DNA from 4 places in the Kineococcus arenarius subsp. arenarius genome. Region 1 is predicted to be linked to each of the others. Evidence: riboswitches for the same ligand, from Rfam matches in the RefSeq annotation. Region 1 holds a riboswitch; each other region holds the start of a gene.
The links. Region 1 has a riboswitch for S-adenosylmethionine ahead of ACRYM0_RS17050 (class I SAM-dependent methyltransferase). Riboswitches for the same ligand answer to the same signal wherever they lie in the genome.
Positions count from the first base shown of each region.

Region 2: another riboswitch for S-adenosylmethionine. It lies ahead of ACRYM0_RS02075 (MetQ/NlpA family ABC transporter substrate-binding protein); the one in region 1 lies ahead of ACRYM0_RS17050 (class I SAM-dependent methyltransferase).
Region 3: another riboswitch for S-adenosylmethionine. It lies ahead of ACRYM0_RS14310 (rhodanese-like domain-containing protein); the one in region 1 lies ahead of ACRYM0_RS17050 (class I SAM-dependent methyltransferase).
Region 4: another riboswitch for S-adenosylmethionine. It lies ahead of ACRYM0_RS12860 (sulfurtransferase); the one in region 1 lies ahead of ACRYM0_RS17050 (class I SAM-dependent methyltransferase).

Region 1 is NZ_JBJLSE010000093.1:1,201-3,376, forward strand. Features, by position in the region: gene acs (acetate--CoA ligase) at 1-973, opposite strand, end outside; SAM riboswitch class I at 1,035-1,121, shown strand; gene ACRYM0_RS17050 (class I SAM-dependent methyltransferase) at 1,130-1,975, shown strand; gene ACRYM0_RS17055 (ROK family protein) at 1,987-2,176, opposite strand, start outside.
Region 2 is NZ_JBJLSE010000003.1:87,252-89,427, forward strand. Features, by position in the region: gene ACRYM0_RS02070 (FecCD family ABC transporter permease) at 1-795, opposite strand, end outside; SAM riboswitch class IV at 953-1,062, shown strand; gene ACRYM0_RS02075 (MetQ/NlpA family ABC transporter substrate-binding protein) at 1,259-2,176, shown strand, end outside.
Region 3 is NZ_JBJLSE010000062.1:4,190-6,365, reverse strand. Features, by position in the region: gene dnaG (DNA primase) at 1-104, shown strand, start outside; tRNA gene ACRYM0_RS14320 (tRNA-Asn) at 196-268, shown strand; gene ACRYM0_RS14315 (HNH endonuclease family protein) at 341-1,030, shown strand; SAM riboswitch class I at 1,078-1,164, shown strand; gene ACRYM0_RS14310 (rhodanese-like domain-containing protein) at 1,169-1,588, shown strand; gene ACRYM0_RS14305 (O-succinylhomoserine sulfhydrylase) at 1,585-2,176, shown strand, end outside.
Region 4 is NZ_JBJLSE010000050.1:11,699-13,874, forward strand. Features, by position in the region: tRNA gene ACRYM0_RS12850 (tRNA-Pro) at 1-73, shown strand, start outside; gene ACRYM0_RS12855 (FxLYD domain-containing protein) at 189-815, shown strand; SAM riboswitch class I at 878-971, shown strand; gene ACRYM0_RS12860 (sulfurtransferase) at 1,262-2,176, shown strand, end outside.

The DNA of each region.
Region 1 (2,176 bases):
CGTTGGACAGCGGCCCGTACATCTCGTAGCTGTGCGCCGTCACCCACGCCAGGTCCGCCTGGCACCAGTAGACGTCGTCGTCCTTGACGTCGAACACCGCCCAGTGCGACCAGGACGTGTGGGTGAGGTACCCGCCGCTGGTGTGCACCAGGCCCTTCGGCTTCCCCGTGGTGCCCGAGGTGTAGATGATGAACAGCGGGTTCTCGCTGTCGAAGCTCGGGGCGGCGTGCTCGGTGCTCTGCCGGTCCACGACGTCGTGCCACCACACGTCGCGCCCCGGCGTCCACGGCACGTCCGGCGTCAGGTCCCCGGTGCGGCGCAGCACCAGCACGTGCTCGACGTGCTCCAGGCCCTCGACAGCGGCGTCGGCGGCACCCTTGACGGCCACCGCCTTCCCGCGGCGGAACTGCCCGTCCGTGCACACCAGCAGCTTCGCGCCGGTGTCCTCCACCCGGAAGCGCAGCGCCTCGGCGGAGAAACCCCCGAACACCAGGCTGACGACCGCGCCGATGCGCGCGCACGCCATCGTCGTCACGATCGTCTCGGGCAGCACCGGCAGGTAGAGCACCACCCGGTCGCCGTGCCCCACGCCGAGTTCCTGCAGCGCGTTCGCCGTGCGGCACACCTCGTCCTGCAGCTGCGCGTAGGTGATGGTGCGCGAGTCGCCGGGCTCGCCCTCCCAGTGCAGGGCCACCTTCTCCCCGCGCCCGGCGGCCACGTGCCGGTCCACGCAGTTCACGGCCACGTTGAGCTTGCCGCCGACGAACCACTGCGCCGTGGGCAGCGTCGAGCCGTCGAACACGGTGTGCCAGGGCTCGTCCCACTGCAACCGGCCGGCCTGCTCGGCCCAGAACGCCTCCGGGTCCGCCGCGGCGCGCTCGTACTCCTCCGCGCCCACGTTGGCCTGCGCGGCGAACCCCGCGGGCGGGGGGAAGACGAGCTCGTCGCCGGCGGCGAGGGGGGCGGTGCTCATGGGCGCGGGTCCTCCGGGGTCGTGGGTCGGGCGGTCAGCGTATCCGTGCCGTACTCTGCTCGGACCATCCAGAGCGGCCGAGAGACCTGGCTCGACGACGCCGCAGCAACCCCCGCGTGGAGGGTGCTCACGCCAGGACCGATGGGGAGGCACGGCATGAGCACCACCACGCCCGCCGCGGACGGCGCAGCGGGGTCCGAGCAGGCGCGCCGCGAGGCCGCCGCCTGGGCCACCTGGCAGGAGTCCCCGTGGGGGCGTCTGCGCTACCGGGTGCTGGCGGTGCTGCTGCGCGAGCGGTGCGCGCAGCTGGGCCCGGCGCCGCTGCGCGTGCTGGACGCCGGCGGCGGGGACGGCCGCGACGCGCTGCAGCTCGCGCTCGCCGGCCACGAGGTGACGGTCCTGGACGCCTCACCGGACGTGCTGGGCGCGGCCCGCGCCGCGGCCACCGCCGCGGGTGTCGCCGACCGCGTGCGCACCGTGGCCGCGGACCTGGAGGACCTCACCGCCCTGGCGGCGCTGACCCGGCACCGCGCGGGGGGTTCGGGGTCCTTCGACGTCGTGCTGTGCCACGACGTGCTGCAGCACCGGGGCGGTGCGCAACAGGTCGCGGACGACGTGGCGACCCTGGCGTCCTCCCTGCGCCCCGGTGGCCTGCTCTCCCTCATGGCGCCGAACCCGGCCGCCGACGTCCTGGCCGCCGCGCTGCGCGACGGGCCGGCGCAGGCGTGGGTGGTGCTGGACGCCGAGCGCGGGGAGGACCCGGCCACCGGCCGTTCCGTGCTGCGCCTGGACCCCGCCGTCGTCGAGGAGGCCGTGGGAGCCGCCGGGTGCGAGGTCGTCGGGCGCGCCGGGGTGCTGACGGTCACCACGCTGCTGGAGGACGCCCACCGGGCCGACGAGCGCTCCGTCGCGGACCTGGAGGAGCTGGAGGTCGAGCTCAGCCGGCGCGAGGAGTTCCGGCGGACGGCGCGGTTCTGGCACCTGCTGGCGCGCCGCCGCTGACGGCGGCGCCCTCAGCGGCGGTGCCCCAGCACGAACGTGCGGATCGCGGTGACCGCGGCTCCCCGTGCCCACTCCGGGAAACCCGTGTGCTGCACGTCCACGTCCAGCTCGGAGGCGTGCGGGCTGCGGTGCGCCCGGATCCCCTCCCGCAGCGCCGCGGCACCCACCTCGGCCAGCCGGGCGTTCTCCCCGGAGACGAGC
Region 2 (2,176 bases), on a different contig from region 1:
CAGGCCGCGCGCGGTCTCGTCGCCCAGGGCCAGGGCGTCCAGCCGCGGCCCCCACGCCGTCAGGGCCGCCACGGTCGCGGTGACCACCACCAGCACGGTCCCCAGCGCCGCGCCCCGGGTGGCCAGGCCCAGCGAGCCCAGCAGCCAGAACGTCACCGAGCGGGCCCCCTCGGCGGAGCCGGAGGCGAAGACGAGGAAGCTCGTGGCCGCGTGCAGCGCGTAGCCGACGGCGACGCCCGCCAGCAGCAGCCGCGCCGAGGTGACCTGCCCGGCGCCGCGGGCGACGGCGTACACCAGGACCGAGGCCGCCAGGGCGCCGGTGAACGCGCTGCCGGCCAGGGCGTGCTCGCCCCAGCCGGCGCCGGCCCCCAGCAGCAGCGCCGCCGCGGCACCCGTGGAGGCGCCGGAGCTGACGCCCAGCAGCTGCGGGTCGGCCAGCGGGTTGCGCACCATCGCCTGCAGCGCCGTCCCGCACACCGCCAGCCCGGCGCCGACGGCCAGGCCCAGCAGGACCCGGGGCAGGCGCACGTCGTGCACCACGGCGTCGACGACCGGGTCCCACGTCACCCGGGCCGGGACGCCCACGAGGTGGTGGCCGGCCACGCGCAGCACGTCGGCCGGGGAGATCGCGACGGCGCCCACGACCGCGCCGAGCAGCGCCGCGAGGCCGGTCAGGGCGCCCAGCGCCAGCAGCACCAGGGCGCTGCGGCGGGCCCGGGCCCGCCGCCCGCGCGGGGCGGGGGGAGGGGGGGGCGGGGCGGGGCGCCGCCGGGGCGGGGCGCCGGCTGACGGCACGGGGACCTCCTGCGGGCGCGGGACGGCGGGCGGGCTTGTTGCAACCTACTCGCGACAAGCGGCGGCGGGCGCGCCGGTGCGGGCGCCGGGCGCGGCCGCCCCCGGGCGCCCCGCCGCGTTTTGACGCTCCCTCGGGCCCGTCGTTACGATTCCCGACGGCATCGAGCGTCAGCGACAAGCCCTGGCTTGCTGACCGGCAACCCTCGTCCGCGGTGGGGTGCTCCAGGTGAAAGCCCGGCGGGGCGGTGCGCCCCGCAAGCGTGTGGCCGTGCCGTCGCAGCAGCGCCGGACCGGCCTGGCCGATCAGGAGGCGACCCGTCGTGAGCCCGCGCGCCACGCCCCCCTCGTGTCCGCGGGGCGGCGCCGCCACCGGCGGCTGACCGCCCGCCCCTGCCGACCCCCGCGCCGCCGGACCCGGCGCCGGGGGACCCGAACCCCGCACCACCCCACGAGGAGCCCCGAGTTGTCCAGCGCCGCCACCCCTCCTTCCCTGCCCGACAAGCCCGGCCGCAGCAAGGCGCCGCTCGTCATCGGCGCCGCCGCCCTGGCGATCATCGCGATCATCGTGGTGCTCGTCGTGCGGAACACCGGCGACGACGACACCACCACCACGGCGGCCGGCGAGACGCAGACCGTGCGCATCGGCGTCACCGACCAGGCCGAGCCGTACTGGAACACCTACGTCGACCTCGCGAGCGAGCGCCTCGGCGTCGACGTGGAACTGGTGAACTTCTCCGACTACAGCCTGCCGAACCCGGCGCTGAGCCAGGGCGAGGTCGACCTCAACCAGTTCCAGCACACCCAGTACCTGGCGGACTACAACGTCACCGCCGACGACGACCTGCAGCCGATCGGCTCCACCGCCGTCTACCCGCTGCCGCTGTACTCCACCCAGTACGAGGACCCCTCGCAGTTCCCGCAGGGCGCGAAGGTCGCCATCCCGGACGACGCCATCAACGAGGCGCGCGCGCTGCTCGTGCTGCAGGACGCGGGCCTGCTGACCCTCGCCGACGGCGGCTCGGCGTTCTCCACCGTCGCGGACGTGCAGGAGGCGAAGGTCGAGGTCGTCCCGCTGGACGCCTCGCAGACCGCCGGTGCGCTGCAGAACGGTTCCGTGGTCGGCGCCGTCGTGAACAACAACTACGCCACCAGCGCCGGGCTGCCCGTCGAGGACGTCGTCCACCAGGACGACCCCGAGAGCGAGTCCGCGGTGCCGTACGTGAACCTCTTCGTCTCCCGCGCCGAGGACACCGGCAACCAGACGTACCTGGACCTCGCCCAGCTCATCCACGACCCCGCGGTGCTGGAGGAGTTCGTGCAGAGCTACCCGCAGGCCGTCGTGCGCGACGTCGACCCCGCCACCCTGCAGGAGCAGCTGGCG
Region 3 (2,176 bases), on a different contig from region 1:
TCGACGCCTCCGCGCAGCCGCAGGAGTACCAGGAGGCCTCGGCCGAGCTGTTCCGGCTGGAGGCGGCGCGCCGGGCCTGGCAGGAGCGCGCCCAGGGGTCCTGAGGGCCCTCGCGCGCGGGGCGGCCGGGGCGCAGGCACTCGGGCGGGGCTGGTACGGTTGACGTGCTGTCGCCGGGGGTTCACCCGGTGGTGGTCCCGCATAGCTCAATTGGCAGAGCAGCCGGCTGTTAACCGGCAGGTTGTTGGTTCGAGTCCAACTGCGGGAGCGTCCTGGAGGGGGCCTGCGCGTGCAGGCCCCCTTCGTCGTCCCCGGGGGCCCGCGAGGCTGGGAGGTGGCCGTGCGCGCACGTCGCTCCAGCGCCCCGGCGGCGATCCTCGTGCCGCTGCTCGTCCTGGTGCTCGCCGTCGCGCTGTGGCGGGCCCTGACCGGCGACGCGGCGGGGCCCGCGCGGGGCGAGGCGTCCGGCGGGGCCGCCGAGGCGCTGGCCGCCCTGCCGGTGCGCGAGGCCGCCTCCTCCGCCGGCTACCAGCGCACCCGCTTCGGCTCCAGCTGGGTCGACGTCGACGACAACGGCTGCCGCACCCGCGACGACGTCCTGCTGCGCGACCTGGACGACGTCCGCCTCGCGCCGGACGGCTGCACCGTCCTGTCCGGCACCCTGCAGGACCCGTACTCCGGCGACGAGATCGCCTTCCGCCGCGGCGAGGACACCAGCGCCGACGTGCAGATCGACCACGTCGTGGCGCTGGCGGCCGCCTGGCGCACCGGCGCGCAGGGGTTCAGCGAGGACGAACGGGTCCGCTTCGCCAACGACCCCCTGGAACTGCTGGCCGTGGACGGCCCGCTGAACGGGGCCAAGGGCGACGACGACGCCTCGCAGTGGCTGCCGCCCGAGGGGGAGTGCGAGTACGTCGCCCGGCAGGTCGCCGTCAAGAGCGCCTGGGGGTTGTGGGTGACGCCCGCGGAGCACGACGCGATGGCCGGCGTCCTGGCCGGCTGCCCCGGGCAGGAGCTGCCCGCGCCCTGATCCGGGCGGCGTGCCCCGGGCACGGGCGCAGATGCCCTAGGCTGGTCGGACCATCCAGAGCGGCCGAGAGACCTGGCTCGACGACGCCGCAGCAACCCCCCTCGGGAGGGTGCTCATGCCAGGACCGATGGAGGCTTCGTGAGCTACGCCGGCGACCTCACTCCGCGTGAGGCGTTCGAGTTGCTGCGTGACGACGGCGACGCCGTCCTCGTGGACGTCCGCACCGAGGCGGAGTGGACGTACGTCGGGGTCCCCGACGCCGCCGCGCTGCGCAGGCCACCGGTGTTCGCCTCCTGGCTGCCCGTGGAGGAGGACGCGCCCGGTGCGCGGTTCCTGGCGGAGCTGGAGCGGGCCGGCATCGCACCGGGCCACCGCGGTCCGGTGGTGTTCCTGTGCCGCTCCGGCAAGCGGTCGGTCGGGGCGGCCACCGCCGCCACCGCGGCGGGCATCGGCCCCAGCTACAACGTCCTGGACGGCTTCGAGGGCGACCTCGACGAGCGCGGCCACCGCGGCGCCGCCGGCTGGCGCGCGCAGGGCCTTCCCTGGAGGCAGTCGTGACCGAGCAGCAGCCGAGCCCCTGGCGCCCCGACACCACCGCCGTGCGCGGTGGGCTGGCCCGCTCGGGGTTCGAGGAGACGTCCGAGGCGATGTACCTGACGTCCGGGTACGTGTACGAGTCCGCCGCCGCCGCGGAGGCCGCGTTCACCGGTGAGGTGGACCGCTACGTCTACTCCCGCTACGGCAACCCGACGGTGTCGGTGTTCACCGAGCGGTTGCGGCTGCTCGAGGGTGCCGAGGCCTGCTACGGCCTGGCCAGCGGGATGTCCGCGGTGTTCTACGCCCTGGGCGCGCTGCTCGGTGCGGGGGACCGCGTCGTGGCCGCCCGCAGCCTGTTCGGGTCCTGCTACGTGATCCTCGACGAGATCCTGCCCCGCTGGGGCGTGACGACGGAGTTCGTCGACGGCGAGGACCTCGCGCAGTGGGAACGGGCCCTGGCCACGCCCGCGCAGGCGGTGTTCTTCGAGACCCCGGCGAACCCCATGCAGACCCTCGTGGACGTCGAGGCGGTCACGCAGCTCGCCCACGCGGCCGGCGCGGTCGTCGTGGTGGACAACGCGTTCGCCAGCCCGGTGGGGCAGCGGCCCC
Region 4 (2,176 bases), on a different contig from region 1:
GGGCTGTGGCGCAGCTTGGTAGCGCACTTGACTGGGGGTCAAGGGGTCGCAGGTTCAAATCCTGTCAGCCCGACAGTGAGCAGTACGGAGGGTCGGTCCCGCGAGGGGCCGGCCCTCTCGCTGTTCCCGGGTGGTTCACCTAGCCTGGAGCGGGCCAGGAGCACGACGACGAGCCCCGGGACGCCACCGTGACCACGACCGCACGACCAGCCCCTTCCTCCGCCCGCCGGCCGCACGACGCAGTGGCGGTCGCCTCCGTCGTGCTGGGTGCGGCGGGTGCCGTCACCGCCCTCGTGCCGAGGCTGCACGTGCTCGCCCTGTGCCTGGCGCTGCTCGGTGCCGGGGCGGGCGCCGTGAGCCTTCGCCGGGCTCGGCGCGTGGCCGTGGCGGGGCTGGTGCTGTCCCTGGCCGCCGCCGCGGTCGTCGTGGCCGTCACCGCCCGGGAGCGCGGCGACGTGGTCGACGGCACGCCGGGGCCCGGTCCCGCCGGGCCCGGGGTCAGCGCTCCTCCCGCCGAGGGGGGAGCGGCCGGCACGCGGCCCTCCGGTGCCCCCGAGGGCATCGCGGTGACCGGCTGCGGCGACGTCACCGGCTCCGGGACGGCCACCGCGACCCTGGAGGTCACCGGGACGGCCGAGCGCCCCGGCGCTTCCACGGTCGTCGTGGAGTGGATGGACGCCGCCGACGCCCAGCTGGGCCGGGGCAGCGTCGTCGTGGAGGAGCTCGCGCCGGGGGAGACGAGGACCGTGCAGGTGCGCGGCGAGGGCGTCACCGGTGCGGTGGCCTGCCGGGTCCTGGAGGTGACCGGGGCCTGAACGGGTGGCGGGTGGTGCAGCGAGGTTGACAGCCCGGCCCCGCACCGGGCACGGTGGCGCCACGACCATCCAGAGCGGCCGAGAGACCTGGCTCGACGACGCCGCAGCAACCCCCCTCCCGCAGGGCGTGGGTGCTTCCGCCAGGGCCGATGGAGGGCACGGGATGACGCAGGACCGCACCACAGAACTGCACTCGCGGCGGCACATCGACCTGTGCCGCCGCGGTTCCGCCGCCTGTCGCAGACAGCCCGCAGAACCCGCCCGGACCGCGGGGTGCGCCCCGGGGACCCGGGGCGCACCCCGCCCACCCGGGACCCGGCCCGCCCGGAACCCCGTGCCGCCCCGACCGGGCGAGCGCGCGAACCCGGTGCGGCACCGCACCACCACCGCACCCGGCCGCCGCGCGGCGGCCGGCGAACCCACGTCACGCCCTGGAGAGAACACGCATGTCCAGCACCACGTCCGGCACGGCCCCCGTCGACACCACCGAGCCGAAGTTCGCCGAGTACGCCCACCCCGAGAAGCTGGTCAGCACCGCCTGGCTGGCCGGGAACCTGGGCCGTGAGGGCCTGGTCGTCGTGGAGAGCGACGAGGACGTCCTGCTGTACGAGACCGGCCACATCCCCGGCGCGGTCAAGGTCGACTGGCACACCGAGCTGAACGACGAGGTGACCCGCGACTACCTCGATGGTGCTGCGTTCGCCGAGCTGCTCTCCCGCAAGGGGATCCGCCGCGACGACACCATCGTGCTGTACGGCGACAAGAGCAACTGGTGGGCCGCCTACGCCCTGTGGGTGTTCACGCTGTTCGGCCACGAGGACGTGCGCCTGCTGGACGGCGGCCGCGCCAAGTGGGCCGCCGAGGGCCGTGAGCTGACGACCGAGGTCCCCCAGCGCGAGCGCACCGAGTACCCCGTCGTGGAGCGCGACGACAGCCGCGTGCGCGCGTTCGCCCCGGACGTGCGCGAGCACCGCGGCGGCCTGATCGACGTGCGCTCGCCGCAGGAGTACACCGGCGAGCGCACCCACATGCCCGACTACCCGCAGGAGGGAACCCTGCGCGGCGGTCACATCGCCGGTGCGGCCAGCGTGCCGTGGGCGAAGGCTGCCAACGAGGACGGCACGTTCAAGGACCGCGCGGCGCTGGAGGAGATCTACTTCTCCGGTGCCGGGCTGACCCCGCAGACGGACACCGTCACCTACTGCCGCATCGGGGAGCGTTCCAGCCACACGTGGTTCGTGCTGACGCACCTGCTGGGCCTGGAGAACGTGCGCAACTACGACGGCAGCTGGACCGAGTGGGGCAACGCGGTGCGTGCCCCGATCGTGGTCGGCTCCGAGCCGGGCGAGGTCGGCGCCGCG